3 regions of the Janthinobacterium sp. 67 genome follow, and region 2 is predicted to be linked to each of the others. Evidence: predicted binding sites of a transcription regulator. Region 2 holds the regulator's gene; each other region holds the start of a gene.
What was found. Region 2 encodes sigma-54, which starts transcription at its own class of promoters, with help from an activator protein. Its sites were predicted from a motif close to TGGCANGNAANCTGCTTT; they were not measured.

Region 1: a site for sigma-54 is predicted at 6,351-6,368, ahead of CLU90_RS21820 (TorF family putative porin). Genes of this name have one in related genera too.
Region 3: a site for sigma-54 is predicted at 6,892-6,909, ahead of pedF (cytochrome c-550 PedF). Genes of this name have one in related genera too.

The regions. Positions count from the first base shown of each region.
Region 1 covers NZ_PGES01000001.1:4,858,003-4,868,155, forward strand. The annotation lists rRNA gene CLU90_RS21785 (23S ribosomal RNA) at 1-2,445, shown strand, start outside; rRNA gene rrf (5S ribosomal RNA) at 2,584-2,696, shown strand; rRNA gene rrf (5S ribosomal RNA) at 2,989-3,101, shown strand; gene CLU90_RS21800 (DUF1840 domain-containing protein) at 3,163-3,507, opposite strand; gene CLU90_RS21805 (hypothetical protein) at 3,689-4,234, opposite strand; gene CLU90_RS21810 (YifB family Mg chelatase-like AAA ATPase) at 4,299-5,819, opposite strand; gene CLU90_RS21815 (accessory factor UbiK family protein) at 5,930-6,178, opposite strand; gene CLU90_RS21820 (TorF family putative porin) at 6,449-7,216, shown strand; gene CLU90_RS21825 (P-II family nitrogen regulator) at 7,228-7,566, shown strand; gene CLU90_RS21830 (ammonium transporter) at 7,578-9,116, shown strand; gene gshA (glutamate--cysteine ligase) at 9,321-10,153, shown strand, end outside.
Region 2 covers NZ_PGES01000001.1:4,655,186-4,665,338, reverse strand. The annotation lists gene ilvA (threonine ammonia-lyase, biosynthetic) at 1-1,231, shown strand, start outside; gene queF (NADPH-dependent 7-cyano-7-deazaguanine reductase QueF) at 1,366-2,208, shown strand; gene CLU90_RS20915 (PTS sugar transporter subunit IIA) at 2,543-3,025, shown strand; gene hprK (HPr(Ser) kinase/phosphatase) at 3,062-3,997, shown strand; gene rapZ (RNase adapter RapZ) at 4,559-5,422, shown strand; gene CLU90_RS20900 (enoyl-CoA hydratase/isomerase family protein) at 5,424-6,509, opposite strand; gene hpf (ribosome hibernation-promoting factor, HPF/YfiA family) at 6,641-7,000, opposite strand; gene CLU90_RS20890 (RNA polymerase factor sigma-54) at 7,070-8,548, opposite strand; gene lptB (LPS export ABC transporter ATP-binding protein) at 8,553-9,308, opposite strand; gene lptA (lipopolysaccharide transport periplasmic protein LptA) at 9,308-9,889, opposite strand; gene lptC (LPS export ABC transporter periplasmic protein LptC) at 9,915-10,153, opposite strand, start outside.
Region 3 covers NZ_PGES01000001.1:5,132,013-5,142,165, reverse strand. The annotation lists gene CLU90_RS23145 (DUF779 domain-containing protein) at 1-330, opposite strand, end outside; gene adh (aldehyde dehydrogenase) at 385-1,905, opposite strand; gene CLU90_RS23135 (beta-propeller fold lactonase family protein) at 2,158-3,114, opposite strand; gene CLU90_RS23130 (TonB-dependent receptor family protein) at 3,319-5,457, shown strand; gene CLU90_RS23125 (substrate-binding periplasmic protein) at 5,512-6,345, opposite strand; gene pedF (cytochrome c-550 PedF) at 6,371-6,856, opposite strand; rRNA gene rrf (5S ribosomal RNA) at 7,227-7,339, opposite strand; rRNA gene CLU90_RS23110 (23S ribosomal RNA) at 7,478-10,153, opposite strand, start outside.

The sequences.
Region 1 (10,153 bases), 200 kb from region 2:
AGTGAACCAGTACCGTGAGGGAAAGGCGAAAAGAACCCCGGAAGGGGAGTGAAATAGATCCTGAAACCGTGTGCATACAAACAGTAGGAGCGGACTTGTTCCGTGACTGCGTACCTTTTGTATAATGGGTCAGCGACTTACATTCAGTGGCAAGGTTAACCAGATAGGGAAGCCGTAGAGAAATCGAGTCCGAATAGGGCGATCAGTCGCTGGGTGTAGACCCGAAACCAAGTGATCTACTCATGGCCAGGATGAAGGTGCGGTAACACGCCCTGGAGGTCCGAACCCACTAATGTTGAAAAATTAGGGGATGAGCTGTGGGTAGGGGTGAAAGGCTAAACAAACTTGGAAATAGCTGGTTCTCTCCGAAAACTATTTAGGTAGTGCCTCAAGTATCACCATCGGGGGTAGAGCACTGTTATGGCTAGGGGGTCATTGCGACTTACCAAACCATTGCAAACTCCGAATACCGATGAGTGCGAGCTTGGGAGACAGACGTCGGGTGCTAACGTCCGGCGTCAAGAGGGAAACAACCCAGACCGCCAGCTAAGGTCCCAAAGATTGGCTAAGTGGAAAACGAAGTGGGAAGGCTAAAACAGTCAGGATGTTGGCTTAGAAGCAGCCATCATTTAAAGAAAGCGTAATAGCTCACTGATCGAGTCGTCCTGCGCGGAAGATGTAACGGGGCTAAGCCAGTCACCGAAGCTGCGGATATTGTTCTGTGATTTATCACAGATATATATGGTAGGAGAGCGTTCTGTAAGCCTGCGAAGGTGTCTTGTAAAGGATGCTGGAGGTATCAGAAGTGCGAATGCTGACATGAGTAGCGATAATGGGGGTGAAAAGCCTCCACGCCGTAAGCCCAAGGTTTCCTGTTCAACGTTCATCGGAGCAGGGTGAGTCGGCCCCTAAGGCGAGGCAGAGATGCGTAGCTGATGGGAAGCAGGTTAATATTCCTGCACCGTCGTATGATGCGATGGGGGGACGGATCGCGGAAGGTTGTCTGACTGTTGGAATAGTCAGTTTCTGTCTCATAGAAGGCACTTAGGCAAATCCGGGTGCGCAATTCAAGGGGATGGGACGAGTGAATTTATTCACGAAGCAATCGGAAGTGGTTCCAAGAAAAGCCTCTAAGCTTCAGTCATACGAGACCGTACCGCAAACCGACACAGGTGGGCGAGATGAGTATTCTAAGGCGCTTGAGAGAACTCGGGAGAAGGAACTCGGCAAATTGGTACCGTAACTTCGGGAAAAGGTACGCCCCGGTAGCTTGATTGGTTTACTCCATGAGGGTGAAAGGGTTGCAATAAACTGGTGGCTGCGACTGTTTAATAAAAACACAGCACTCTGCAAACACGAAAGTGGACGTATAGGGTGTGACGCCTGCCCGGTGCTGGAAGATTAAATGATGGGGTGCAAGCTCTTGATTGAAGTCCCAGTAAACGGCGGCCGTAACTATAACGGTCCTAAGGTAGCGAAATTCCTTGTCGGGTAAGTTCCGACCTGCACGAATGGCGTAACGATGGCCACACTGTCTCCTCCCGAGACTCAGCGAAGTTGAAATGTTTGTGATGATGCAATCTACCCGCGGCTAGACGGAAAGACCCCATGAACCTTTACTGTAGCTTTGCATTGGACTTTGAACCAATCTGTGTAGGATAGGTGGGAGGCTTTGAAGCGGGGACGCTAGTTCTCGTGGAGCCAACCTTGAAATACCACCCTGGTTTGTTTGAGGTTCTAACCTTGGTCCGTTATCCGGATCGGGGACAGTGCATGGTAGGCAGTTTGACTGGGGCGGTCTCCTCCTAAAGTGTAACGGAGGAGTTCGAAGGTACGCTAGATACGGTCGGACATCGTGTTGATAGTGCAATGGCATAAGCGTGCTTAACTGCGAGACTGACAAGTCGAGCAGGTACGAAAGTAGGACATAGTGATCCGGTGGTTCTGTATGGAAGGGCCATCGCTCAACGGATAAAAGGTACTCTGGGGATAACAGGCTGATTCCTCCCAAGAGTTCATATCGACGGGGGAGTTTGGCACCTCGATGTCGGCTCATCACATCCTGGGGCTGTAGCCGGTCCCAAGGGTATGGCTGTTCGCCATTTAAAGTGGTACGTGAGCTGGGTTTAAAACGTCGTGAGACAGTTTGGTCCCTATCTGCCGTGGGCGTTGGAAATTTGAAGGGGGCTGCTCCTAGTACGAGAGGACCGGAGTGGACGAACCTCTGGTGTACCGGTTGTCACGCCAGTGGCATTGCCGGGTAGCTAAGTTCGGAAGAGATAACCGCTGAAAGCATCTAAGCGGGAAACTTGCCTTGAGATGAGATTTCCCAGAGCCTTGAGCTCTTTGAAGGGTCGTTCGAGACCAGGACGTTGATAGGCTGGGTGTGGAAGTGCAGTAATGCATTAAGCTAACCAGTACTAATTGCCCGTACGGCTTGTCCCTATAACCTTAGCAGGTACAGAGGATAAGACGGTACAACGTTGCGTGTGTGTTGATACTACCAGTCATTACCCCGATCTTTGCTTCTTCCAGATTCAGGCTTTGTCGCTCCACCGAGGACAAATGCCGGTACAAGTTATGCCTGATGACCATAGCAAGTTGGTCCCACCCCTTCCCATCCCGAACAGGACCGTGAAACAACTTTGCGCCGATGATAGTGCTGCAACCAGTGTGAAAGTAGGTTATCGTCAGGCTTGTTATTCGCAGTAGAGAAAAACCCGTCAAGCAATTGGCGGGTTTTTTTTCGTCTGGTGGTTTTGTCGGGCGCCGGTGGTGGTGTCGGCTTACGCGCGTTGCGCTAAGCCGACCTACGTTTATTGGATGGCGGGTAGGTCGGATTAGCGTAGCGTAATCCGACAATATTGTTGGCATTCATGGTGATGCCGGTATAGGCGCTTGTGCGTCACGCCGACCTGGGGTATAATTCGCCCCCTCAGATCAGATGGTTTGCTGCCCCGTTGGGAGCAGGCTGTTGAAAAAGTTATGCCTGATGACCATAGCAAGTTGGTCCCACCCCTTCCCATCCCGAACAGGACCGTGAAACAACTTTGCGCCGATGATAGTGCTGCAACCAGTGTGAAAGTAGGTTATCGTCAGGCTTGTTATATAAAAAAACCCCGCTAGGTGCGGGGTTTTTTTTCGCCTGCGGCATTCATCGGATCAGATGCCCCAGGTGATACTTTCATTTTCCGCCTTGGCCGAGCGCAGCATTTCCATCAAGGGATAGGCGCGCTGTGAAAAATGCACTTTTTGCGCGCGCGCGTGGGCGCCCGTTTCGCCATCTTCCAGCGTTTCCGGAGTATGCACATCGTGTTCGATGTCATTTTCCGGATGCAATTTACTTTCCGCGACCTCTTTTTCCAGCAAGGCCAGGGCATCGCCCGCTTCGGCTGGCGTGATGACGCCGCGCGTGGGGTTCTTGTGCAGGATGTCGAGGATACGCTGGGCATGTTCCTGATACATCAGCACTTCAGGGGAGGATTTGGATTTGAATGAGATCAACATAAGCGCTTTCTGAAACTTGTTGTTAGTGTCGAAACAATATCACGACTTGAAATGTCGCACAGGCCGTCCGTTTGTCCCGGATTGCATATTTGCAAGCCGGATAGGCCCATCTGTTGGACAACGCACGTATTTACAAGAGCTCGCTTACCGTGAAAACACCCGTTTAAGCGATCGTTAAGTCTCAATCCAGTTTCACCGAGTCCATGAAGGTGTCGATGGTCTCGCGCGACAGCTTGCTTTCCTCGCCGAGGATGATGACCTGGAAGATGCGTTTATCCTGCGCCACAAAACGCCCGACCAGCAAGACCGGCTTGCCTTGCTGCGTGCCCGTCGCTTCGATGCTCAACGAGCTGCGTTGATGGCTGCCGGCCGCCGTGCTGCTGGCCGCCGAGGCCGATTTTTCGCTGCGCACGGTGCCGTTGATGTTTTTTAACAGGGCAGTTTGCATGGCGGGCAGGGCCGCTTGCGCCTGTTCCGCGCTGTCGAGCACGGCGCTGCCGATGGCGAAGGTATTGCCATCGATTTCGCTGGCCGTCATGGTCAGGCTGACTTTCTTGCCATCGAGATCGATTTCGCGCGTCAGCACGGCGGGCTTGCTGGGAAACAAGGCCGTGAACTGGGCGTCAGGGCTGCGATAGTCGCGCCAGTCGAATTTCGGACTGCAGGCGGTCAGGACGCAGGCGGCCGCGAGCGTAGTCAGAAAGAGGGCAAGTGACGTTTTTTTCATCAGCAGATGGTAGCAGCGCCGCCGATCGCGCGCAATCGCGCACGCGTGGCGGGCGCTGTCGCCTTCATATTTCACGCAGCACGCGCCGGTACTGGATTGCTTCGGCAATGTGCGCCTGCGTGATGCCGGGGCTGCCCGCCAGGTCCGCGATGCTGCGCGCCACGCGCAATACCCTGTGGTAGGTGCGCGCCGACCAGTGCAGGCGCGCCATGGCGCCATGCAGCAACTGTTCGCCGTGTTTGTCCAGGCGGCAATGTTGTTCGATTTCCGTGCTGCTCAGGCGCTGATTGGCTTTTCCCTGGCGTGCCAGTTGCAGGGCAAAGGCTGCCGCGACCCGCGTGGCGATGGCTTGCGTGCTTTCACCGGCGCCAGCGTGCCGGCCCAGCGCCGCCGGCGGCATGGCGGCCACTTCAATCTGCAGGTCGATACGGTCGAGCAGCGGACCGGACAGGCGGCCGTGATAGCGCAGCACGGCGTCCGGCGTGCAGCGGCAGCGTCCCGAGGCGTGACCCAGATAGCCGCACGGGCAGGGATTCATGGCGGCGATCAGCTGAAAGCGGGCCGGAAACTCGGCCTGGCGGGCCGCCCGTGAAATGTTGATCACGCCCGATTCCATGGGCTGGCGCAGCACGTCGAGCACCCGGCGCTGGAATTCGGCGATTTCATCGAGAAACAGCACGCCGCAGTGGGCCAGCGAGATTTCTCCCGGACGCGGAACGTTGCCGCCACCCACCAGGGCCACGCCGGACGCCGTCTGGTGCGGGGCGCGATAGGGGCGCCGTTTCCAGTGTTCCACCTTGAAGTGACCGCCCAGCGAATGCACGGCGGCCGATTCCAGCGCCTCTTCGTCGCTCATGGGCGGCAGCACGCCGGGGAAGCGGCTGGCCAGCATGGTCTTGCCCGCGCCCGGCGGCCCCACCATCAGGACGTTATGGCCGCCCGCCGCCGCCACCTCGAGCGCCCGCCGCGCCTGCTGCTGTCCCTGCACGTCGGCGAAGTCCGGATACGCGAAAGCGGGTATGGCCAGCACGGGTTGGTGGCGTTGCAGGGCCGTGTGGCTGGCGTGCGCGGCAAAATGCGCGCAGACCTCGAGCAGGCTGTGGGCGGGATAGATGCAGGCATCGCTGACGAGCGCCGCCTCGTCCGCGTTCGCCTGCGGCAGGATGAAGGCGCGTGGCGCGCCGGCCTGCTTGCGCTGCATGGCAAAGGTCATGGCCAGAGCGCCGCGGATAGGGCGCAACTGGCCCGACAGCGACAGTTCGCCCGCGAATTCGTAGTGATGTAATTGGTCGCCCGGCAACTGGCCGGAGGCAGCCAGGATGCCCAGCGCGATGGGCAGATCGAAGCGCCCCGATTCCTTGGGCAGGTCGGCCGGCGCCAGATTGGCCGTGATGCGCCGCGCCGGCATGTCAAAGCCGCAGTTTTGCAGCGCGGCACGCACGCGGTCGCGCGATTCCTTCACTTCCGTATCCGGCAGGCCGACAATCGTAAAGGAAGGCAAGCCATTGGCAAGGTGGACTTCGACACTTACCTCGGGCGCTTCCATGCCGGCCAGGGCGCGGCTTTTCAGGACGGCCAGACTCATCAGACTCCCCTGTGGCGCGGGCGCGCGCAGGATCAGTCTAGCGCGTGAAGCGCCGTCAGGCTTGAGCCATGCCAGCAAGGCCGTCAATAACGGGCCTGGCTGGCGTCACCTTAGGCCTTCGGCTCGTTCAGGCGTGTTTCCAGTTCGATCAGGCGCAATTCCAGTGCGTCCAGTTTGGCGCGGGTCTTGGCCAGTACTTGCGTCTGGATATCGAATTCCTCGCGCGTGACCAGATCGAGGCGGGCGAAGCCCTGGGTCATCATCGATTTCACGTTTTTCTCGATATCCTTGGCAGGCGAGTTTTCGATGGCTTGATGGATCTTGCCTTGCAAGTCGTTAAAGAAGGTATTCATGTCCATGGTCAGTCCTTTTATGGTGCGGCCTGTGCATCGCACCATTGCGGTGCACAGCGGCGTTAATCTGGTGCGAAACTGGGCAAATTCATAATGCTTTAGCAGCCCCTACCCGCATGCCCACAGGCTTGGAGGGTATGTATGGCCGGAAACGCAGCTGTCAAGGTGGCAAGAGAGCTGGCACGTATTCTGCTAAAGAAGGTATGAACGCTTTGTGATCTCCAGCCAAGATTTTAAACCTCAACCGCTTTAAAAGTTCAATAAAAGGGAATCGCCATGAAGAATCTGTCCAAGAACATGACTTTAGCTGCAGCGTTGACGCTGGCCATGACCGCCTTGTGCGGCAGCGCCATGGCCCAGGATGCAGTGGCGGCGCCCGCTGCGGCCGAAGCCGTACCTGATAACGTGGTGAGCTACAACGTGGCGCTGACCAGCGACTACCGTTACCGCGGCATTTCGCAAAGCCGCTTGAACCCGGCCATCAGCGGCGGCGCCGACTATACCCATAACCCGACGGGCCTGTACGTGGGCACCTGGCTGTCGAGCATCAAATGGATCAAGGATGGCGGCGGCGATACCAGTCTGGAATGGGATATCTATGCTGGCAAGCGTGGCGAGATCAGCAAGGATTTTACCTATGACGTGGGTGGCCTGTACTACTTCTATCCTTCGAATGGGCTGAGCACCAATGCCAACACCTTCGAGCTGTATGGCCAGCTCGGCTATGGCCCGCTGTACATCAAGTACTCGCACTCGACGACCAATCTGTTCGGCGTGGCCGATAGCAAGAACAGCGGCTATCTTGACGTGGGCGGCAACTTCGACCTGATCGATGGCTACATCATGAACGTCCATGTGGGCCGCCAGAAAGTCGAGCACAACGATTCCCTCAGCTATAACGATGTCAAGATCGGCGTGACCAAGGACTTCGGCATGGCGACTGTTTCTCTCGCTGCCGTGAAGGCCAACATCACGTCGCTGGCACCCAATGGCAAGAATCTGGCGAAATCCGGTCTCGTGCTGACCGTATCCAAAACCTTTTAAGCGAGACTGCCATGAAAATGATTACTGCAATCATTAAACCGTTCAAACTGGACGAAGTACGCGAAGCTTTGTCGGCTATCAATGTGCAAGGCATTACTGTCACGGAAGTCAAAGGTTTCGGCCGCCAGAAAGGTCACACGGAACTCTACCGTGGCGCCGAGTATGTCGTCGATTTCCTGCCAAAAACCAAGATTGAAGCGGCCGTCGATGACGCCATTGTCGACCAGGCCATCGAAGCGATCGAAGGCGCCGCGCGTACCGGTAAAATCGGCGATGGCAAGATTTTCGTCTACAACCTGGAACAGGTCATCCGCATCCGTACCGGTGAAACCGGCAACGAAGCGCTCTAAGGGGAATATTGATGCGTAAAAATATAACAAAATTGCTAGCTGGGTTTGCCTGTCTGTGTGCGTTTGGCGTTGCCACGCCGAGCTTTGCCGATGCCCCTGCCAAGACGGAGGCGGCCACCACCACGGCCGTCGCCACCCCCGCCGTCACGCCGGTGCCTGACGCAGTAGCGCCGGCTGCCGCCGCTCCGGCCCCGGCCGCTGCCGCGCCAGCCGCCGCGCCCGTCGCCAACAAGGGCGATACCAGCTTCATGATGATCAGCACCTTGCTGGTGATCTTGATGACGATTCCCGGCCTGGCCCTGTTCTACGGCGGCCTGGTGCGCTCGAAGAACATGCTGTCGGTGCTGATGCAAGTGTTCATGGTGTTCGCGCTGGTCGTCGTGCTGTGGTGCATCTACGGCTATTCGATCGCCTTCACGGAAAAAACCGCCTTCTTCGGTGGCTTCGACCGCCTGTTCCTGAACGGTATCTGGGACCCGGCCAAGGGCACGTTTGCCGCCGCCGCCACCTTCAGCAAGGGCGTCGTCATTCCCGAGTTCGTGTTTGTCGCCTTCCAGGGCACGTTTGCCGCCATCACCTGCGCACTGATCGTCGGCGCCTTTGCCGAGCGCGCCAAGTTTTCCGCCGTGCTGGCCTTCGTCGTGCTGTGGTTCACGTTCGCCTACCTGCCAGCGGCCCACATGGTGTGGTTCTGGACCGGTCCTGACCTGATCACCAACGCCGCCACCTCGGCCAGCGAAGCCCTGAAGGCTGGCTGGATCTGGCAAAAAGGCGCGCTGGACTTCGCCGGCGGCACCGTCGTGCACATCAACGCCGCCGTCGCCGGCCTGGTGGGCGCGATCATGATCGGCAAGCGCGTCGGCTACGGCCGCGAATCGATGGCGCCGCACTCGCTGACGATGACCATGATAGGCGCATCCCTGCTGTGGGTGGGCTGGTTCGGTTTCAATGCCGGTTCCTCGCTGGAAGCGGGCGACGTGGCTGCGCTGGCCTTCGTCAATACCTTGCTGGCCACTGCCGCCGCCACCCTGTCGTGGGTATTCGGCGAGTGGATCAGCAAAGGCAAGCCATCGATGCTCGGTGGCGCTTCGGGTGCCGTCGCCGGGCTGGTGGCGATCACCCCGGCGGCCGGCTTTGTCGGCCCGATGGGCGGCCTGGTCATGGGCTTGCTGGCAGGTATTGTCTGCCTGTGGGGCGTGAATGGCCTGAAACGCCTGATCGGCGCCGACGATTCGCTCGACGTGTTCGGCGTGCATGGCGTGGGCGGCATCCTCGGTGCCTTGCTGACGGGTGTGTTTGCTGCACCACAATTGGGCGGCCAGGGCATCTTCGACTATGTCACCAACAAGATGTCGGCGGATCCGTACTCGATCGGCCATCAAGTGTGGGTGCAGGCGCAAGCGGTCGGCACCACCATCCTCTGGTCTGCCATCATTTCCGTCATCGCCTATAAACTGGTCGACATCGTCATTGGCCTGCGCGTACCGGAAGAAGAAGAGCGCGAAGGCCTCGATATCACGAGCCATGGCGAGCAGGCGTATCATGGCTAAATAGTAATTATCTGGCATGCCAGCGCTCCGGCGCGGCATGTCCGGCTGGAAAAGGCGCCTCATTGAGGTGCCTTTTTTTCGTTGTGGGAATGTAAAAGGTCTTTAAAACAAGGCTTTTGCCCCGATTTGGGGTACTTACACGGTAATATAGTCGGCAGTTCTGTGTGCTTTTTTGAATACTGCACATAATTTAAGGATGTAACTATGGTTCCCCATCTCGTCACGGCCCTGACCGGACCGCTGCTCGACCTCGAAAAAAAGATTCTGGCCGCGACGCCGGCCATTGAGCGCTGGTTTCGCATGGAGTGGCAAGAGCACACGCCGCCCTTCTATTGCTCGGTAGACTTGCGCAACGCCGGCTACAAGCTGGCGCCCGTCGACACCAATCTGTTCCCTGGCGGTTTTCACAACCTGGCCACGGAAATGCTGCCCCTGTCCGTGCAAGCGGCCATGGCCGCCATCGACAAGTATTGCCCGGATGCCCGTAATCTGCTGATCGTGCCGGAATTGCACAACACTACGCCGCAGTACCTGCAAAACGTGGCGCGATTGATGCAAATCTTCCGCCAGACGGGGCTGCACGTGCGCTTCGGCTCGTGGTCGCCCGAGATTACCCAACCCACGCCGCTGGCACTGCCGGACGGCAACATGCTCGTCATCGAGCCGCTCGTGCGCCTGAACAATGGCCGCCGTCTGGGCTTGAAGGATTTCGACCCGTGCACGATTCTGCTGAATAACGACTTGTCGGACGGTATACCCGATATCTTGCAAAATATTCATGAGCAAAGCCTGCTGCCGCCCTTGCACGCTGGCTGGGCCTTGCGTCGCAAGAGCAACCACTACACGGCCTACGATGAAGTGGTGAAAAAATTCGGCAAGATGATCGATGTCGACCCGTGGATGCTCAACCCTTTCCACGCCAAGTGCAGCGACGTCAATTTCCAGGAAGGCGAGGGCGAAGATGCGCTGGCCGCCAGCGTCGACGTGTTGCTGGCCAAGATCCGCAAGAAATACAAGGAATACGGCATCAAGGAAAA
Region 2 (10,153 bases):
GCCGCTAGTAAAGGTCGAGGCGGTCAAGGGACGCGGCGGCGTGAACGTGGAAGTGGTGCTGCACGGCGAGTCGTACACGGATGCCTACAACCATGCGCTGACCCTGGAAAAGGAACAGAAGCTGACCTTCGTGCACCCGTTCGACGACCCGGACGTGATCGCTGGCCAGGGCACGATCGGCATGGAAATCCTGCGCCAGCACGCCGGCCCCATCCACGCCATCTTCGCCCCCATCGGCGGCGGCGGCTTGATCGCCGGCATTGCCGCCTATGTGAAACAGATTCGCCCTGACATCAAGATCATCGGCGTGCAAAGCGTCGATTCGAACGCCATGGCCCGCTCGCTCAAGGCCGGCGAACGCGTGACCCTGAACGACGTGGGCCTGTTTGCCGACGGCACGGCCGTGCGCCTGGCCGGCGAGGAAACCTTCCGCCTCGTGCAGGCGTATGTCGATGAAATCATCACCGTCGACACGGACGCCATCTGCGCCGCCATCAAGGATGTGTTTACGGATACACGCTCCATCCTGGAACCGTCCGGCGCGCTGGCCATCGCCGGCGCCAAGGCCTATGTGGAACGGGCCAGCCTGACCAAGCACCCCGTCAACAACGAAACCCTGGTCACCATCGCCAGCGGCGCGAACATGAATTTCGACCGCTTGCGCTTCGTGGCGGAACGGGCTGAACTGGGCGAATTCCGCGAAGCCGTGTTTGCCGTCACCATGCGCGAACAGCGGGGCAGCTTCAAGCGCTTCTGCTCGCTCATCGGCGCGCGCAACGTGACGGAATTTAATTACCGCATCAGCGATGAAAAAGCCGCGCACGTGTTCGTCGGCATCCAGATTGCAGACCGGCATGAATCGAGCGTGCTGGCGAAGACCTTCGAGGAACACGAATTCAAGACCCTGGACCTGACCCACGACGAGCTGGCCAAGTCGCACATCCGCCACCTGGTGGGCGGCAAGAGCCGCCTGGCCCAGGACGAGCTGCTGTACCGCTTCGAATTCCCCGAGCGCCCGGGCGCGCTGATGCGCTTTCTCGACAGCATGGCGCCGAACTGGAATATTTCCCTGTGCCACTACCGCAGCCAGGGCGGCGACGTGGGCCGCATCCTGATCGGCCTGCAAGTGCCGCCCGATGAGATGGGAGAATTCGCCCGCTTCCTCGATACCTTGGGGTACCGCTATTGGGATGAGAGCAGCAATCCTGTGTACAAATTATTCCTGGGGTAATAACAGGTCAGTCGCTTCACGATCGGAATGCGTCCCACCGGGGCGCATTCCCCCGCCGGGTCTGACCCCGGTCCTTGCCGTTGGGTTGAAATAAGCTACCATTCACCCTTCACAGAATTTGTAGCCACACGACCATGACCACCACCAACGACCTCGCCGAACAATCCCCCCTGGGCAAAAGCTCCGCCTACCGCACCGATTACGCGCCGGAATTGCTGTTTCCGATTCCGCGCCAGGGCAAGCGCGACGAGCTGGAACTGCGCGGCACCTTGCCCTTCTTCGGCCTTGACATCTGGAATGCGTATGAACTGTCGTGGCTGAACCAGCGCGGCAAGCCGCAGGTGGCCATCGCCAAGGTCAGTGCGCCCGCCGATTCGCCGAACATCATCGAATCGAAATCGTTCAAGCTGTACCTGAACTCGTTCAACCAGACCAAACTGGACAGCCCCGAAGCGCTGCTGGCCCTGCTCAAGCAGGATTTGTCGAACGGTTTCGGCGCCCCCGTGCAAGTCGAACTGACCTTGCAGGACGATTTCGGCAAGCTGAAAATGGGCGAATTCGATGGTGTGCTGCTGGACCGCCTGGACCTGGAAATCACGCAATACACGCCCTCGCCGCTGCTGCTGAAAGCTGCCCTGGATGAAGCGCCCGTGGAAGAAAAACTCGTCTCGCACTTGCTCAAGTCGAATTGCCTGGTGACGGGCCAGCCCGACTGGGGCAGCGTGCAGATCGAGTATGCGGGGCCGCAGATCGACCAGGAAAGCCTGTTGCGCTACCTGATCGGTTTCCGCGAGCACAATGAATTCCACGAGCAATGCGTGGAGCGCATCTTTGTCGATATCTTGCGTCAGTGCAAGCCGCAAAAACTGTCCGTGTATGCGCGCTATACGCGCCGCGGCGGCCTCGATATCAATCCGTGGCGCAGCAACTACAGCACGGGTACGATGCCGGGCAATCTGCGCAACGCGCGACAGTAACAACCGAGCAACACCGCAAAACCATGCCAGCAGGAATGTTGGCTGTGTTTTAAAACAACGTTGTCGTAGTGCCGCAGTGCATGTCAAAGACGCTGAAAAATCGGAAAATCAGCATTCGGCGGCGGAAAAACCGGCGCACCGCGTGTTTTTAATCAAGAAATAGCCGATACACGCCGATGTTATTTTTTTGCTAAAATGATGGCCACGTGGGCTGTAGCGCCTACTGCGCCCGCAGCGGGCGTATACTGTTGAGAATTGGCGTTACAGGCCGCCGAAACAGGCCTATAATTCGGCTCGCAAGCCCTCTGCGCATTGCACCATTTCATTGAGTGTCATGACTAATCTTAGCAAAATATTATCCCTCGAAAACGTCCTGCTGGACCTGGAAGTCTCCAGTAAAAAGCGCGCCTTCGAGCAAGCCGGCCTGATCTTCGAAAACAATTACGGCATCGCCCGCTCTACCGTTTCGGACAATCTGTTTGCCCGCGAACGCCTGGGCTCGACCGGTCTGGGCCATGGCGTGGCCGTGCCGCATGGCAGAGTCAAGGGCAGCAAAACCCTGAAATCGCCGCTGGGCGCCTTCGTGCGCCTGGCCGAACCGATTCCCTTCGAGTCGCCCGATGGCAAGCCCGTCAATCTGTTGTTTTTCCTGCTGATTCCCGATCATGTCACTCAGCAACATCTGGAAATCCTGTCGGAAATCGCCGAAATGTTTTCCGATGACGCCTTCCGCACGGCGCTGGCCACGGATCCGGAACCGAAATCCGTGCATTCGCGCATCGTCAATTGGCAACCCAGTCTGCAAGCGGCAGGTTAAACTTCAGGTATTCCTCCACTCCTGAAGAAGACCGCCATGTTGCAAACGCCACTGACGATACAACGCCTGTACGACGATAATCGTGAAAGTCTGCAACTGGGCTGGTTCGCCGGCTTCCCCGGCGGCGAACGCCTGATCTCGGGCGACGTCTCGTCGGCCGCCGACCAGGTGGGCCACTTGAACCTGATCCATCCGGGCCGCATCCAGGTCTTTGGCCACCAGGAAATCAATTACTACCAGCGCCTGAAGGTCAACACGCGCACCCACGTGATCGGCGAACTGATCGCCGGCGGCCCGCCCGCGCTGATCATCGCGCAAGGGCTGGAAACGCCGCCCGACATCCTCGCCATCTGCGACGAGCAAAACATTCCCCTGTTCTCCACTCCGCTGCCGGCCGCGCAAGTGATCGACTTCCTGCGCGTCTACCTGTCGAAAAAACTGGCGCAACGCATCATCATGCATGGCGTGTTCATGGACGTGCTGGGCGTAGGCGTGCTGATCACGGGCGACTCGGGCCTGGGCAAGAGCGAACTGGGGCTGGAGCTGATTTCGCGCAGCCACGGCCTGGTGGCCGACGACGCCGTCGAATTCTCGCGCATCGCACCGAACATGATCGAAGGCCGCTGCCCGCCCCTGCTGCAGAACCTGCTGGAAGTACGGGGCCTGGGCTTGCTCGACATCAAGGCCATCTTTGGCGAAACGGCCGTGCGCCGCAAGATGCGCCTGAAACTGATCGTGCACCTCGTGCGCCGCAACGCGCTGGAAGAGGAAGTCGAGCGCCTGCCTTTCCTGTTCCCCACGGAAGACGTGCTGGGCCTGCCCGTGCGCAAGGTCGTCATCCCCGTCGCCGCCGGCCGCAACATCGCCGTGCTGCTGGAAGCGGCCGTGCGCAATACCATTCTGCAACTGCGCGGCATCGATACCTTGCAGGAGTTCATGGAACGGCAACGACTCGCCATGAGTGGCGATTAATGTTGCCAAGGAGTTCGCCCTTGCAAGGGCGAACCGTTACGCAGGCACGCAGCCGTGCTGCGTGAATTCCCTGCTGCACCAACGACTCGCCATGAGTGGCGATTAATGTTGCCAAGGAGTTCGCCCTTGCAAGGGCGAACCGTTACGCAGGCACGCAGCAGCGCTGCGTGAATTCCCTGCTGCACCAACGACTCGCCATGAGTGGCGATTAATGTTGCCAAGGAGTTCGCCCTTGCAAGGGCGAACCGTTACGCAAGCATGCAGCCGTGCTGCGTGAATTCCCGGCTGCACCAACGACTCGCCATGAGCGGGGATTAGCAACGTAGGTCGGACTAGCGGGGCAAGGCCCCGCGTAATCCGACGACATTGTTAGCGGGTGTCAGCAGGAGCCCTCGCTTGCAAGCGAGGACCGTTACGCAGGCACGCAGCCATGCTGCGTGAATTCCCTGCTGCACCGCTTTGCGCTAAGCCGACCTACGAAATACACATATGAAATTGCAATAGTTTGTAAAGATAATTGCCTTGGGAGCAGAGCACCGGTCTTTATTGTATGATCGGGCTATGCATATCGTCCTTATCACCGGAATATCCGGCTCCGGTAAATCCGTCGCGCTCAATGTGCTGGAAGATGCCGGCTACTATTGTGTCGACAACCTGCCACCGGCCTTGCTGCCCAGCCTGGTGCAAACCCTGCTCGACGAAGGCACACCGCAACTGGCCGTCGCCGTCGATGCGCGCAGCGCCGAGTCGCTCGTCAGCCTGCCGCACAATGTGGCCCTGCTGCGCGACCAGGGGCACGACGTCAAGGTCATGTTCTTGACGGCTACCACGCATTCGCTGGTGGCGCGCTTCTCGGAAACGCGGCGCAGCCATCCGCTGTCGCACGAACTGCGTCCGAACCAGAATCCGGCCAGCCGCCGCACCCTGATCGAATGCATCTCGGAAGAACGCGAGCGCCTGTCGGCCATCGAACAGCTGGGCCACGTGATCGACACGTCGGAGCTGAGCGCCAACAAGCTGCGCGCCTGGATCAAGGATATCGTCGCCTCCGAGCGTGCACCGCTGACCCTGTTCTTCGAATCGTTCGCCTTCAAGCTGGGCGTGCCGCTGGACGCCGACTTCGTCTTCGATGTGCGGGCCTTGCCGAACCCCTATTACGACCTGGCCCTGCGCCCCCTCGACGGACGCGACGCGCCCGTGATCGCCTTCCTCGACGCGCAGCCGAGCGCGCTGGAATTGCTGGCCGACATACGCGCCTTCATCGAGAAATGGTTGCCATCATTCAAGTCCGACAACCGCAGCTACCTGACGGTGGCCCTGGGCTGCACGGGCGGCCAGCACCGCTCCGTGTACATGGCGGAACGGCTGGCGCAATACTTCGGGCCCAACGAACGCGTCGTCTTGCGCCACCGCGAACGCGCCTAGTTTAATTCAGGTGGCGCAGCGGATGCGCTTGCGCCGGCCAGACGGGAGCGAAGAAGCGCGCCACCATGGCCGCGTCGACCTCGTCCAGGCTTGATGGATTCCAGCGCGGCGCATTATCCTTGTCGACCACCAGCGCGCGCACGCCCTCGAGCACTTCGCCATGTTCGAAATTGTGGCGCACCACCGTGCGTTCCATGCGCAGGCAATCGGCCACGCCCAGGTGGGCGCCCCGCTGCAGCAATTCCAACGTCACGGACATCATCAGGGGCGAGCGCAGGCGCATGGCCGCCAAGGCCTTGCTGGCGAACGCACCGTCGTCCTGCGCCAGCGAGGCCATGATGGCTGCCACGGAGCCAGCGCTGAAATGGCGATCCAGCGCCGCGCGCGCCGTGGCCAGGGACGAAACGCCCGCCTTGGCCTGGAACGGCGCCGCCAGGGCCTTGATCGCCACCGGCAAGGCCTCGCCCGGCGTCGATTCGAACAGGTCCAGCAGGGCCCCCACCTGCGCTTCGGGCAGGTAGACATCGGCCAGGCCCGTGTACAGGGCGTCGGCCGCGTTGATCGTCAAGCCCGTCAAGCCCAGGTACAGACCCAGCTGTCCAGCCAGGCGGGACAGGAAATAGCTGCCGCCCACGTCCGGAAACAGGCCGATATTGACTTCCGGCATGGCCATGCGCGTGCGGCCCGTGACGATGCGCAGGCAGTTGCCGGGGCTAGCTTGCGCCACGCCCATGCCCCCGCCCATCACCACGCCATCCATCACGGCAATATACGGTTTCGGATAGAAATGAATCAAATGATTCAAAGCGTATTCTTCCGTAAAGAAATCTTCCAGCAAGGCACTGCCGCCTTGCGGCGTGGCCAGGCCCGCATCGTAAAAGAAACGGATGTCGCCGCCGGCGCACAGGCCCTTCTCGCTGCTGGAGCGGATCACGACGGCGTCCACCTGGGGATCATCGCGCCAGACCAGCAGGGCCGCGCTCAGGGCGCGCACCATGTCCAGCGACAGGGAATTCAAGGCTTTCGGACGGTCGAGCACGATGTGGCCCGTGCGGTTGCGGATGGCAGTCTGGACGAAGTCGCTCATGGCAGGCAGGAAAGAAGTGAAAGTGCAAACATTCTAGCGCCTGCGCGGGGAACATTGCGTTCCGCTGGGCGCAAAAAAGGGCGCAATGTGCGCCCTTAGTTGATCACAACCGGTTGAAAGTCGCAGGCCGCTTAGGCGGGGGCGAATTCTTCTTCCGAGCTGTCTGGCAGATGCTTGATCGCCTCTTTACCGTGCCCTTGCACTTTGGTTTTGTATTTCATCACTTGCCTATCGAGCTTGTCGATCAGGGCATCGATTGCGGCGTACAAGTCTTGCGCCAGGCTTTCCACATAGACGGTCTTGCCACTCAGACGCAGGTTGACTTCGGCCTTTTGACGTTTTTCTTTCTCTTTGAGGTTATCCACGGTCAGAATCACGGCGATATCGATGACTTGATCGAAATGACGTTTCACGCGCTCCAGCTTCGTTTGTACGTATTCACGGATGGCTGGTGTCACTTCGAGATGATGTCCGCTGATGGTGAGATTCATACACACTCCTAAAGATGATCGGGTTCGTGCGGTCCATCGTATCCGGCCCGCAGAGGAACCGAAAAAAACTTACAAACACTTACGCAGGCTCACTGGCGGAATTTTTAATGCTTCCCGGTATTTGGCAACAGTACGTCGCGCAATCACCATGCCTTGTTCCCCCAGCATGTCCGCAATCTTACTGTCGGATAAAGGATTTTTAGGGTCTTCTGCTCCTGTCAGTTGCACGATCAATGCCCGTATCGCCGTCGATGACGCTTCGCCCCCCGCTTCGGTGGCGACGTGGCTACCAAAGAAATATTTCAACTCGAACATGCCGTGCGGGGTCAGCATGTACTTTTGAGTTGTTACCCGCGAGATAGTACTCTCGTGTAAACCCAGTGTATCAGCTATTTCACGGAGCACAAGGGGGCGCATGGCAACGGCCCCATGCGAGAAAAAGTTCTTTTGTCTTTCTACTATCGCCTGTGCCACGCGCAGGATGGTGTCGAAGCGCTGGCGCATATTCTTGATCAGCCACTTGGCTTCCTGCAACTGTGCGCCCATGGCACCTTCGCCCTTGCCCTGCTTGAGCAGGTTGGCGTACATGGCGTTCACGCGCAGGCGCGGCATGACGTCGTTGTTCAGGGTCACTTGCCAGCCATTGCGCGCGCGCTTGACGACGACGTCGGGCACCACGTAATCGGACACGTCAGAGGCGAACACGGCACCCGGATGCGGGTTGCATTGGCGAATCACCGTCTGCGCTTCGCGCAAGTCTTCATCGTCGCAATCGAGGGCTTTTTTCAGCTTGTTGAAATCACGCTGGGCAAACCAGGCCAGGTGCTTTTCCACGATGACGAGGGCCATGCGCCGCGTCACCATGGCAACCTGCGGCAAGCGCTTGATCTGCAGGGCCAGACATTCGGACGCATTGCGCGCGCCCACGCCGGGCGGATCGAAACTTTGCAGCAGCGCCAGGGCCGTGCGCATCTCGTCCGCGTCGATTTCCAGCTCTTCCGGCAGGCGCGCCAGGATGTCGTCGAGCGACTCTTCCAGGTAGCCATTGTCGTCGAGCGCGTCGATGATCAGCTCGACCAGCGCGCGGTCGCGCAATTCGAGCACCGTCACGCGCATCTGCTCCATCAGGTGTTCGCGCAGGGTGCAGTGATGGGCTTCCAGTTGCGGACGGGAATCTTCGTCGTCGGGCGCCTTGCCCCGGCTCGCCTCGCTCCAGTCGCTGTCGCCGCCATCCACGGCGGCCGGGCCCTCGCCCGCCTCGCCGTCAAAGGTTTCCGCTTCAGCCGGCGCCGCGGGCGCCTCCTGGCCTGGCGGCTGGGGCGGCGCTTCGGCCGGCGCGGCCGTCGAACTCAAGGCGCCATCGGACAGCAGGCGCAGCGAACGGTCGAGCGGATCGTCGAGCCGTTCGAGCAGGGGATTGTCCGTCAGCAGTTGCTCTAGTTCCTGGTGCAATTCCAGGGTAGACAATTGCAACAGGCGTATCGATTGCTGCAACTGCGGCGTCAGTGCCAGGTGCTGCGAGGTGCGCAGCTGCAATGATTGTTTCATTGGCTCACATACGGAAGTGTTCGCCCAGATAGACCCGGCGTACCGACTCGTTCGCGATGATGTCGTCGGGGCGTCCCGACGCCAGCACCGAGCCCTGGTTGATGATGTAGGCACGGTCGCAAATACCCAGCGTCTCGCGCACATTATGATCGGTGATGAGCACGCCGATATTGCGCTCCTTCAAGAAGCGCACGATGCGCTGGATCTCGATCACGGCGATCGGATCGACACCGGCGAACGGCTCGTCAAGCAGCACGAAACGGGGATCGGTGGCCAGCGCGCGGGCGATTTCCACGCGGCGGCGCTCGCCGCCCGACAGGGACAAGGCCTGGTTCTCGCGCAACTTTTCAATCTGCAAGTCGGCCAGCAATTTATCCAGACGTTCCTCGATCTCGGCCTTCTTCAGGGGGCGGCCTTCGACGGTCTGGATTTCCAGCACGGCGCGGATATTGTCTTCCACCGTCAGCTTGCGGAACACGGACGCTTCCTGCGGCAGATAGGACAGGCCCATCTGCGCGCGGCGATGGATCGGCAGGCTGGAAATGTCCACGCCGCTGATGTCGATGCTGCCGCCGTCCGACGGCACCAGGCCGACGATCATGTAGAACGAGGTAGTCTTGCCGGCGCCGTTCGGGCCCAGCAACCCCACCACTTCACCGCATTCGACTTGCAGCGAAACATCATGCACGACTTGCCGCTTGCCATAGGTTTTTTGCAGACCGCGAACGATCAGGGTGCTGCCGCAACGAGTATTGTCCATTATTTCGTTCCTGGCGCAGGCGTGGCCGGCGCTTTCTCCGCCGCCGGCGCCTTGGTCTTCGGCTGGATCACCATGCGCACGCTGCCGCCATCGGGCGTGCTGGTGCCGCTGTTGGTATTTTCCATCTGGAATACTTCCTTGCGGCTGTCATACGAGATGAACGCGCCGTTGGCCACGTCGGTCACTTTCGTGCCTTCCAGGCGCGTTACCTTGGCCTTGGAAAACAGTTTCACCACTTCCGTCTTGTTGTCGTATTCCACGCGCTCCGCTTCGCCTTCGATCCACAGGTCGCCCGCGCCATCGCGCTTCTGGCGGAAGGTGGCCAGCTTGCCGGGATCGGCCCAGAAGGTGATGAACTGGTAGCCTTGCGGGTCTTCCGTGATCAGGGCCCGGCCCGCCTTCATGGTCAGGGTGCCCTTGACCAGCACGACGTCGCCCGTCAGGGTGCGGATCTGCTTGACGTCATCGACGTGGCCGCTACGCGCCGTGATGACGGCTTCCTTCTCGGAATCGGCCTTCTCGGCATGCGCCGCGCCCATGATGCCCAGAGAAAATACGGTCAACAGCAAGATGTTCTTCATAGTATGGTTTCCTTGTTTCATTCTGTCATTTTGCCGCCGCGGCCGGGCGCGGTTTCGGCGGGAGGACCATGCGCAGCGCATTCTGCACTTCCACCTCGCCGGTGGCGTTATTGGCTTTCATGCCGATGCCATTGAGGCGCGAGGTGCCCGTCAGGATATCGACAGGCACGTCCGTTTCCATTCTTTCCTCGTCCGGAAACACCGTCAGCGCTTCCGTCTTGATCGTCAGGTTCTGCGCCTTCGGACTGGCCACGCGGTCGATCA
Region 3 (10,153 bases), 480 kb from region 2:
CAGGCGCGAGCGCGTCAAGAAGCGCTTGCCCGTGCCGTTGTCGAGTGAAAACATGCCGCCATTGCCATCGACCACATCGATAATCAACTGGGTATGCTCCCAGTACTCGAATTGCTCGAGTCCCATGTAGAACGGTGTGCCATTCAAATTGCCGAGATAGATGTCGGTGTCGCTGACATCGAACTCGCCCAGCGCATAACACATGGGCGTACTGCCGTCACAGCAACCGCCCGACTGGAAAAACATCAGCGGACCATGACGCTGGCGCAACTTGTCCATCAATTCCAGCGCCGCATCGGTGGCGACCACCCGGGCAATTGCTGCACTCATGGCATCCCTTTCTGTGCGCCGCGCCCGGACAACAGGCGCGGCGCGTGTACCGGTTTAGAAGAAGCCCAGCGCTTTCGGGCTATAGCTCACCAGCAAGTTCTTCGTTTGCTGGTAATGGTCGAGCATCATCTTGTGGTTTTCGCGGCCGATACCCGATTGCTTATAGCCGCCGAACGCGGCGTGGGCCGGATACAGGTGGTAGCAATTGGTCCACACGCGGCCCGCCTGGATGGCGCGTCCCATGCGGAAGGCGCGCGAGCCGTCGCGCGTCCACAAGCCGGCACCCAGGCCGTACAAGGTATCGTTGGCAATCGCCAGCGCGTCGGCCTCATCCTTGAAAGTGGTCACGGACACGACGGGCCCGAAAATCTCTTCCTGGAAGATGCGCATCTTGTTGTTGCCCTTGAACACGGTCGGACGCACGTAGTAGCCGCCTTCCAGGTCACCCGCCTGCGTGTTGCGCTCGCCGCCGGCCAGCACTTCGGCGCCTTCCTGGCGGCCGATGTCGAGGTAGGACAGGATTTTCTCCAGCTGCTCCTGCGATGCCTGCGCACCGATCATGGTGGACGAGTCGAGCGGGTTGCCCTGCTTGATGGCAGCCACGCGCTTCAGCGCACGTTCGATGAATTTCTCGTAGATCGATTCCTGGATCAGCACGCGCGATGGGCAGGTGCACACTTCGCCCTGATTCAGCGCAAACATGGCAAAACCTTCCAGGCACTTGTCGAAATACTCGTCATCCGCATCCATCACATCTTCAAAGAAGATGTTCGGCGACTTGCCGCCCAGCTCCAGGGTGACGGGAATCAGGTTTTGCGCGGCATAACCCATGATCAGACGGCCCGTGCCCGTTTCGCCCGTGAAGGCGATCTTGGCGATGCGCTTGCTCGAGGCCAGCGGCTTGCCCGCTTCCAGGCCGAAACCGTTGATGATGTTCAGCACGCCCGGCGGCAGCAAGTCGCCGATCAGCTCGATCAACACCATGATGGAAGCCGGTGTCTGCTCGGCCGGTTTCAGGACGACGCAATTGCCGGCGGCCAAGGCTGGCGCCAGTTTCCACACGGCCATCAGAATCGGGAAGTTCCACGGAATGATCTGGCCCACGACACCGAGCGGCTCATGGTAGTGGTAGGCATAGGTTTCCGCGTCGATTTGCGCGACGGAACCTTCCTGCGCGCGGATGCAGCCGGCGAAGTAACGGAAATGGTCGATAGCCAGCGGAATGTCGGCATTCATCGTTTCGCGGATGGGCTTGCCGTTGTCGATGGTTTCCGCCGTGGCGATCAGGCTCAGGTTCTGTTCGATGCGGTCGGCAATGCGGTTCAGGATATTGGCGCGCTCGGCAGGCGAAGTCTTGCCCCAGGCATCCTTGGCGGCATGGGCGGCGTCCAAGGCCAGCTCGACGTCTTCCACCGTGGAGCGGGCGATTTCGCAAAACGGCAAGCCCGTGATCGGCGTGATGTTAGGAAAGTATTCACCTTTTACTGGGGCAACGAATTTGCCGCCAATGTAATTGTCATAGCGTTGTTTGAAAGGATTGGCTACGCCCAGTTTGCTGATGTCTGCGAGATTCATGTCGTCCTCTATCGGGTTAATTAGAATGGAATTACTGTAATTAAAATCAAACGTCCTGGTACAGATGGGGTGAGTACACGGAGTCTTCCGCAAATGCCGTGCCAGCTCGCCATCCCACTACAAACTTAGCCGCTTTTCCCCTTGTTACAAGGGCGTGGCGTCAATACCGGTGTGCTTTTCAGCGCATGTCCGGGCTTGAGCCGCTGCACAATGGAACAGGTGTACCAGACTGGAACACCTGGTCCTGTGCCACTAGCGAATCACCACGCCCCATGGCAACTCACCCACTGCAATATCGGCTACCTTGCGCGCGCTGGCCGTGTTGATGACGGACACGCTGTTCGAGCGGCCATTGGCCACGTACAGCTTGGCGCCGTCTGGCGTGATGGCCATATTCCACGGGCGCTTTCCGACGGGAATGGTGGCCGTCACCTTGTTGCTGGCCGTATCGATCACCATTACCGTGCCGTCCGTGCCATTCGAGACATACACTTGCTTGCCGCCGGGATGGACCACGATGCCATTGGCATTTTTTCCAGCGGGAATGGTGGCAATCGCCTTGCGCGCGGCCATGTCGATCACGTAGACGGCATTGACCAGTTCGCACGCCACGTAGGCGCGGCCCGAGTCCGGACTGAAGCCGATGCCGCGCGGACGCAGCCCAACGGCGACGGACGCCACCTGGCGGCGCTGCGCCACGTCGATGACATCGACTTGTTCGGCCTCTTCCGCGCTGACCAGCAGCCAGCGCCCATCGGGGCTGAAGACGGCATGTTCCGGGTTGCGTCCCTGTACCTTGATATCGGCGAGCAAGCTGCCCGTCTGGCCATCGAGCAAGGCCACGCTATTGTTTTCCTCGACGGCCACGGCCACGTGACTACCATCTTGCGAGGCGCTGACGCCTTCGGGCGACTTGCCCAGCGCCACCCTGCGCAGGGGCGTGCCGCCAGCGTTATCGATCAGCAGCAAGGCGCTGCTGGCGGCGTCCGTGACAAACAATTGCCGCCCGGTGGGGTCGGCGGCGATGCCGCGCGGACGCTTGCCGGCTGCAATCTGGCGCACGACCTGGTCGGTCGCCGTGTCGATCACGCTCAAGGTGCCCGATTTTTCATTGGGAACATAGGCAAATGGAGCAGCCTGGAGGGCGCTGCTGGCGAGCGCAGGCAGCAGCCAGCACACCTGGCGCAAGCGCGAGAAGAAGTTGGGCATAATCACCTTTCGATGGCAAAACACAGGAAAAGCGCGCGGCATCGGCGCATCTGAACATTGCTGTATGCAAACGCCGTGCCACTGACACGCGTATAATTTCAGCCCACCAATGGAGACATGGCAGGCATATTGCTTGATACAACGATGCAGACCTGCGCCGCGCACGCGACCAAAGCAGGCTTTTATTCACATTGGAGAATCCGCATGCAGCACCGTTTCCGCCTGAACACCATCGCCAGCTTGTTTGTCGCCGGCAGCGCTACCCTCGCCCCCCACGTCTTTGCCGCCGAGGCAGCTGCCCCGGCCAACGGGCAACTGATGGATACGGTGGTCGTCAGCGGCAGCCGCATTGCCCATCCCAGCCAGGAAGTGCCGGCCTCGATCGACGTCGTTGACAGCGCCCGCATCCAGGATGGCCAGATCCGCGTGAACGCGTCGGAAGCGCTGGCCGCCGTGCCGGGTCTGGTGGTGCAAAACCGCCAGAACTACGCGCAAGACTTGCAAATCTCGTCGCGCGGCTTCGGCGCCCGCTCGGCCTTTGGCGTGCGCGGCGTCAAGCTGATCAGCGACGGCATTCCCGCCAGCATGCCGGATGGCCAGGGCCAGGCCGCCACCTTCAACCTCGATACGGCCGAGCGCATCGAAGTGCTGCGCGGACCGTTCTCCGCCATCTATGGCAACCACTCGGGCGGCGTGATCCAGCTGTTTTCCAAGGATGGGCAAAATCCCCCATCCGTCGAGCTGAACGTGACGGGCGGCAGCTTCGGCACCAGCAAGGTCGACCTCTCGGCCCAAGGCCAGGCAGGCGGTATCGGCTACGTGCTCGACGGCTCGCGCTTCCGCACCGACGGTTTCCGCGACCACAGCGCCGCCGCGCGCGAACAGGCGTTCGGCAAGATCACCGTCAAGCCGACGAATGACAGCAAGCTGACCATCGTCGCCAACAGCCTGCACCAGGGCAATACGCAAGATCCGCTGGGCGCCTCCTGGGCCACGTTTGCCCGCGATCCGCGCGCGGGAGAAATCGACACGACGGATACGCAAAACCCGAAGCGCACCCTGGCCGAGCGCTACAACACCCGCAAGAGCATCGACCACCAGCAAATCGGCGCCACCTATGAACAGTCGTTCGGCGACGACCGCCTGCACGTGACGGCCTACGGCGGCAACCGCGACGTGATCCAATACCAGGCATTTACCAAGGGTTTCCAGGCGCCGGCCAGCCATTCGGGCGGCGTGGTCGACTTCCAGCGCGAGTTCTACGGCATCGACACCAACTGGCTGCACGTGAACCAGCTGGCCGGCGGCAAGCTGAGCACCACCATCGGCATCGATTACGGCCGCTCCAGCGATGACCGCACCGGCTATGAAAATTACATCGGCAATACCTTTGGCGTGAAAGGCAAGCTGCGCCGCGACGAGCAGGATGTCGTCTCCAGCCTCGATCCGTATATCCAGACGGAATGGCAAAGCGGAGCGTGGCTGCTCAGCGCAGGTGTGCGCTACAGCAAGATGAAAGTGTTGGTCAACGACCGCTATCTCGGCAATGGGAACGACAGCGGCAGCCTGGAGTTCAGCCACACGACACCGGTGCTGGGCTTGCTGTACAAACTGACGCCGGACGTCAATGTGTACGCCAGCGCCGCCCGCGGTTTCGAAGCGCCCACCCTGAATGAACTGTTTTACTCGGGCACGGGCGGCGGCTTCAATTACCAGCTGAAACCGGCCACCAGCACCAACCTGGAAGCGGGCATCAAGGCGAGGATCAACCACAACACGCACGTCAATGCGGCCGTGTTCCAGATCAAGACCAACGACGAGCTGGTGGTCGACAGTTCCAGCGGCGGGCGTACCAGCTACCGCAATGCGGGTAAGACCTTGCGCCAGGGTATGGAAGTGTCGCTCGAATCCAGCCTGCCATATGGTTTCACGACAAAAGTGGCGCTGACCAGCCTGCACGCCGTGTATGACCAGGCGTTCGGCGCCGTGCGCGAAGGCAGCCGTTTGCCGGGCGTGCCTAGCGCCAACCTGTTCGCGGAACTGGCCTGGAAAGACACGCTCGACCGCTTTGGCGCGGCGCTGGAAAGCGTGGCCAGCAAGCAGGTCTACGCGGAAGACAGCAACAGCGAAAAGCCGGCGCCCGGCTATACGGTGTTCAATGCGCGCTTCAACGCCAAGCAAAACGTGGGGAACTGGCGCTTCAAGGAATTTGCCCGCCTGAACAATCTTTTCGACAAAACCTACGTGGGTTCCGTCATCGTCGGCGACAGCAACAAGCGCTACTATGAAGCGGCGCCGGGACGTAACTGGCTGCTGGGTGTCAGCGCGCAATACTCGTTCTAATAACAAAGCCCGCGTATCTTCCGATACGCGGGCTTCGCTATCCAGCATGGCTAGTTAGGGCCGAGCTGCCTTCACGCCATATTTCTCAAAAATGGTTTTCAATTCGCCGCTGGCCGCCATCTCGTTCATGGCTGCCTGCAGCAATTTTGCCACGTCGAGCTGCTGGCGGCTGACGGCCAGGCCCACGGCCCAGCCGGCACGGGGCAAGCGGGCGAACGCCACTTCGCTCATGGGGAAAGCAGGATCGCTTTTCAGCACGGACTCGATTTCCGAACGGTTGGCCAGCACGGCGTCAAGCTGCCCCGCCTGCAATTGCTGCAAGGCTTCGGCCGCCGTGTCGAAGATGCGCACGTCGTCGCGGTACTTGCCATTGTCTTCGCCCAGCATCAGCATGGCCGCGATCGACACCTTTTCCACGCCGATACGCTTGCCTGCCAGCGAGGCGACGCCGTCGAATTGCGGCACGGCTTGCGCGCTGCGCGCCAGGCGCACGGTTTCCACGTAATACGGCGCGAAGATCTCGACCTTGTCGTTATCGGCCATCAACTGCTTGTCGACTGGCACATGCAGCATCACGTCCGCGGGACCATAACCGAGGTAATGCCCCTTCCACACCATATTGCGCAAGTCATCGTTGAGGTTTTCACCGGCGGGAAATGGCAGCAAGCTCAGTTTCAGCCCCAGCTTTTTCGCCAGCGCTTCGGCGATGTCGATATCGATGCCGACTCCCTTGTCGGAAAACGGCGCGAATTCGTTGTACACAGCCACTTTCAGGCTGCCCGACTGCTGCACCTTCTGCCAGTCGGCATGCGCCGGCGCGGCTGCGCACAGCGCCAGGCAAGCGAGCGAGATCATCGCGCGCACGCCCCGGAGTTGAAATGAACGCATGGGACTCCTTCGTGATCAGTGTGGCTTAGTTGGATTCGCGGCGCGTTTCCAGATAGGTCTTGATGGCCCACATGGCTTCCTGGTTGAACACGCCTTCGAACGGCGGCATGTACACGGCGCCATTGCGCACTTTACCGTGACGGATGGTGGTCAGGTAGTAATTGTCCGTCTCCTTGTAGCAAGCCTGTTTCTTTGTCTCATTCTTGATACCGAAGCAATCGCGGTCCAGCTGGCGCAAGTCCGGCGCGATGCCGCCCGAGATGGCTTCGATGCCGTGGCAGCGGGCGCAATTCTGGTTGTAGGCCGAGGTGCCGACCGTCAGAGCCAGCTTGTTGCCCCGATACGGGTTTTGCTCGAGCCACTTGTCGCCCACCTTGGGCAAGCCTGTGGTGTCGACGCCTTGCGGCGTGACGTTGCCATGCGCATAGGCATGCGGCAAGGTCAGCAGGGAAGTGAGGGCGACGGCGCCGGCGGCCGCCACGCCGAGCAGGGTACGAATGGAATAGGTCATGCTGGTCTCCTTGGTTTTTTAGTCAATACCCAAGAAGAGCAAATGCCATGCCATGCGTATTTGCCCCGCATCCGGCCACCCATGTATCAATTTGGAACAGCTGCAACACCCAGTTGTGTCACCGCGCGCATCAGGCAGCGGCAGGCATGAACAGGGAAGACGTGAGTCGATAAAACCCAACACCTGAACGACCGGGGACAGACCCTCCATGCCGCTCACGCAAAGGTCATTGCCAACGGACGAGGAGGGCTGACCGTAGGTCGGCTTAGCGCAACGCGCGTAAGCCGACACCACTCGCGGCGCCTGACAAAACCAGCAGACGAAAAAAAACCCCAACCGGATCACCGGAAGGGGTTTTTTAGAATAACAAGCCTAACGATAACCTACTTTCACACTGGTTGCAGCACTATCATCGGCGCAAAGTTGTTTCACGGTCCTGTTCGGGATGGGAAGGGGTGGGACCAACTTGCTATGGTCATCAGGCATAACTTGTACCGGCATTTGTCCTCGATGGAGCGACAAAGCCTGAATCTGGAAGAAGCAAAGATCGGGGTAATGACTGGTAGTATCAACACACACGCAACGTTGTACCGTCTTATCCTCTGTACCTGCTAAGGTTATAGGGACAAGCCGTACGGGCAATTAGTACTGGTTAGCTTAATGCATTACTGCACTTCCACACCCAGCCTATCAACGTCCTGGTCTCGAACGACCCTTCAAAGAGCTCAAGGCTCTGGGAAATCTCATCTCAAGGCAAGTTTCCCGCTTAGATGCTTTCAGCGGTTATCTCTTCCGAACTTAGCTACCCGGCAATGCCACTGGCGTGACAACCGGTACACCAGAGGTTCGTCCACTCCGGTCCTCTCGTACTAGGAGCAGCCCCCTTCAAATTTCCAACGCCCACGGCAGATAGGGACCAAACTGTCTCACGACGTTTTAAACCCAGCTCACGTACCACTTTAAATGGCGAACAGCCATACCCTTGGGACCGGCTACAGCCCCAGGATGTGATGAGCCGACATCGAGGTGCCAAACTCCCCCGTCGATATGAACTCTTGGGAGGAATCAGCCTGTTATCCCCAGAGTACCTTTTATCCGTTGAGCGATGGCCCTTCCATACAGAACCACCGGATCACTATGTCCTACTTTCGTACCTGCTCGACTTGTCAGTCTCGCAGTTAAGCACGCTTATGCCATTGCACTATCAACACGATGTCCGACCGTATCTAGCGTACCTTCGAACTCCTCCGTTACACTTTAGGAGGAGACCGCCCCAGTCAAACTGCCTACCATGCACTGTCCCCGATCCGGATAACGGACCAAGGTTAGAACCTCAAACAAACCAGGGTGGTATTTCAAGGTTGGCTCCACGAGAACTAGCGTCCCCGCTTCAAAGCCTCCCACCTATCCTACACAGATTGGTTCAAAGTCCAATGCAAAGCTACAGTAAAGGTTCATGGGGTCTTTCCGTCTAGCCGCGGGTAGATTGCATCATCACAAACATTTCAACTTCGCTGAGTCTCGGGAGGAGACAGTGTGGCCATCGTTACGCCATTCGTGCAGGTCGGAACTTACCCGACAAGGAATTTCGCTACCTTAGGACCGTTATAGTTACGGCCGCCGTTTACTGGGACTTCAATCAAGAGCTTGCACCCCATCATTTAATCTTCCAGCACCGGGCAGGCGTCACACCCTATACGTCCACTTTCGTGTTTGCAGAGTGCTGTGTTTTTATTAAACAGTCGCAGCCACCAGTTTATTGCAACCCTTTCACCCTTCCACAGTAAAGTGGTCAAGCTACCGGGGCGTACCTTTTCCCGAAGTTACGGTACCAATTTGCCGAGTTCCTTCTCCCGAGTTCTCTCAAGCGCCTTAGAATACTCATCTCGCCCACCTGTGTCGGTTTGCGGTACGGTCTCGTATGACTGAAGCTTAGAGGCTTTTCTTGGAACCACTTCCGATTGCTTCGTGCACAAGTGCACTCGTCCCATCCCCTTGAATTGCGCACCCGGATTTGCCTAAGCGCCTTCTATGAGACAGAAACTGACTATTCCAACAGTCAGACAACCTTCCGCGATCCGTCCCCCCATCGCATCATACGACGGTGCAGGAATATTAACCTGCTTCCCATCAGCTACGCATCTCTGCCTCGCCTTAGGGGCCGACTCACCCTGCTCCGATGAACGTTGAACAGGAAACCTTGGGCTTACGGCGTGGAGGCTTTTCACCCCCATTATCGCTACTCATGTCAGCATTCGCACTTCTGATACCTCCAGCATCCTTTACAAGACACCTTCGCAGGCTTACAGAACGCTCTCCTACCATATCTATTGCTAGATATCCGCAGCTTCGGTGACTGGCTTAGCCCCGTTACATCTTCCGCGCAGGACGACTCGATCAGTGAGCTATTACGCTTTCTTTAAATGATGGCTGCTTCTAAGCCAACATCCTGACTGTTTTAGCCTTCCCACTTCGTTTTCCACTTAGCCAATCTTTGGGACCTTAGCTGGCGGTCTGGGTTGTTTCCCTCTTGACGCCGGACGTTAGCACCCGACGTCTGTCTCCCAAGCTCGCACTCATCGGTATTCGGAGTTTGCAATGGTTTGGTAAGTCGCAATGACCCCCTAGCCATAACAGTGCTCTACCCCCGATGGTGATACTTGAGGCACTACCTAAATAGTTTTCGGAGAGAACCAGCTATTTCCAAGTTTGTTTAGCCTTTCACCCCTACCCACAGCTCATCCCCTAATTTTTCAACATTAGTGGGTTCGGACCTCCAGGGCGTGTTACCGCACCTTCATCCTGGCCATGAGTAGATCACTTGGTTTCGGGTCTACACCCAGCGACTGATCGCCCTATTCGGACTCGATTTCTCTACGGCTTCCCTATTCGGTTAACCTTGCCACTGAATGTAAGTCGCTGACCCATTATACAAAAGGTACGCAGTCACGGAACAAGTCCGCTCCTACTGTTTGTATGCACACGGTTTCAGGATCTATTTCACTCCCCTTCCGGGGTTCTTTTCGCCTTTCCCTCACGGTACTGGTTCACTATCGGTCGATTACGAGTATTTAGCCTTGGAGGATGGTCCCCCCATATTCAGACAGGATGTCACGTGTCCCGCCCTACTTGTCGTACGCTTAGTACCACCGGTCCGATTTCACATACGGGGCTATCACCCACTATGGCTCCTATTTCCAGAGGATTCTGTTATCGGTCCGACTATCACGTACAGGCTCTTCCCATTTCGCTCGCCGCTACTTTGGGAATCTCGGTTGATTTCTTTTCCTGCAGCTA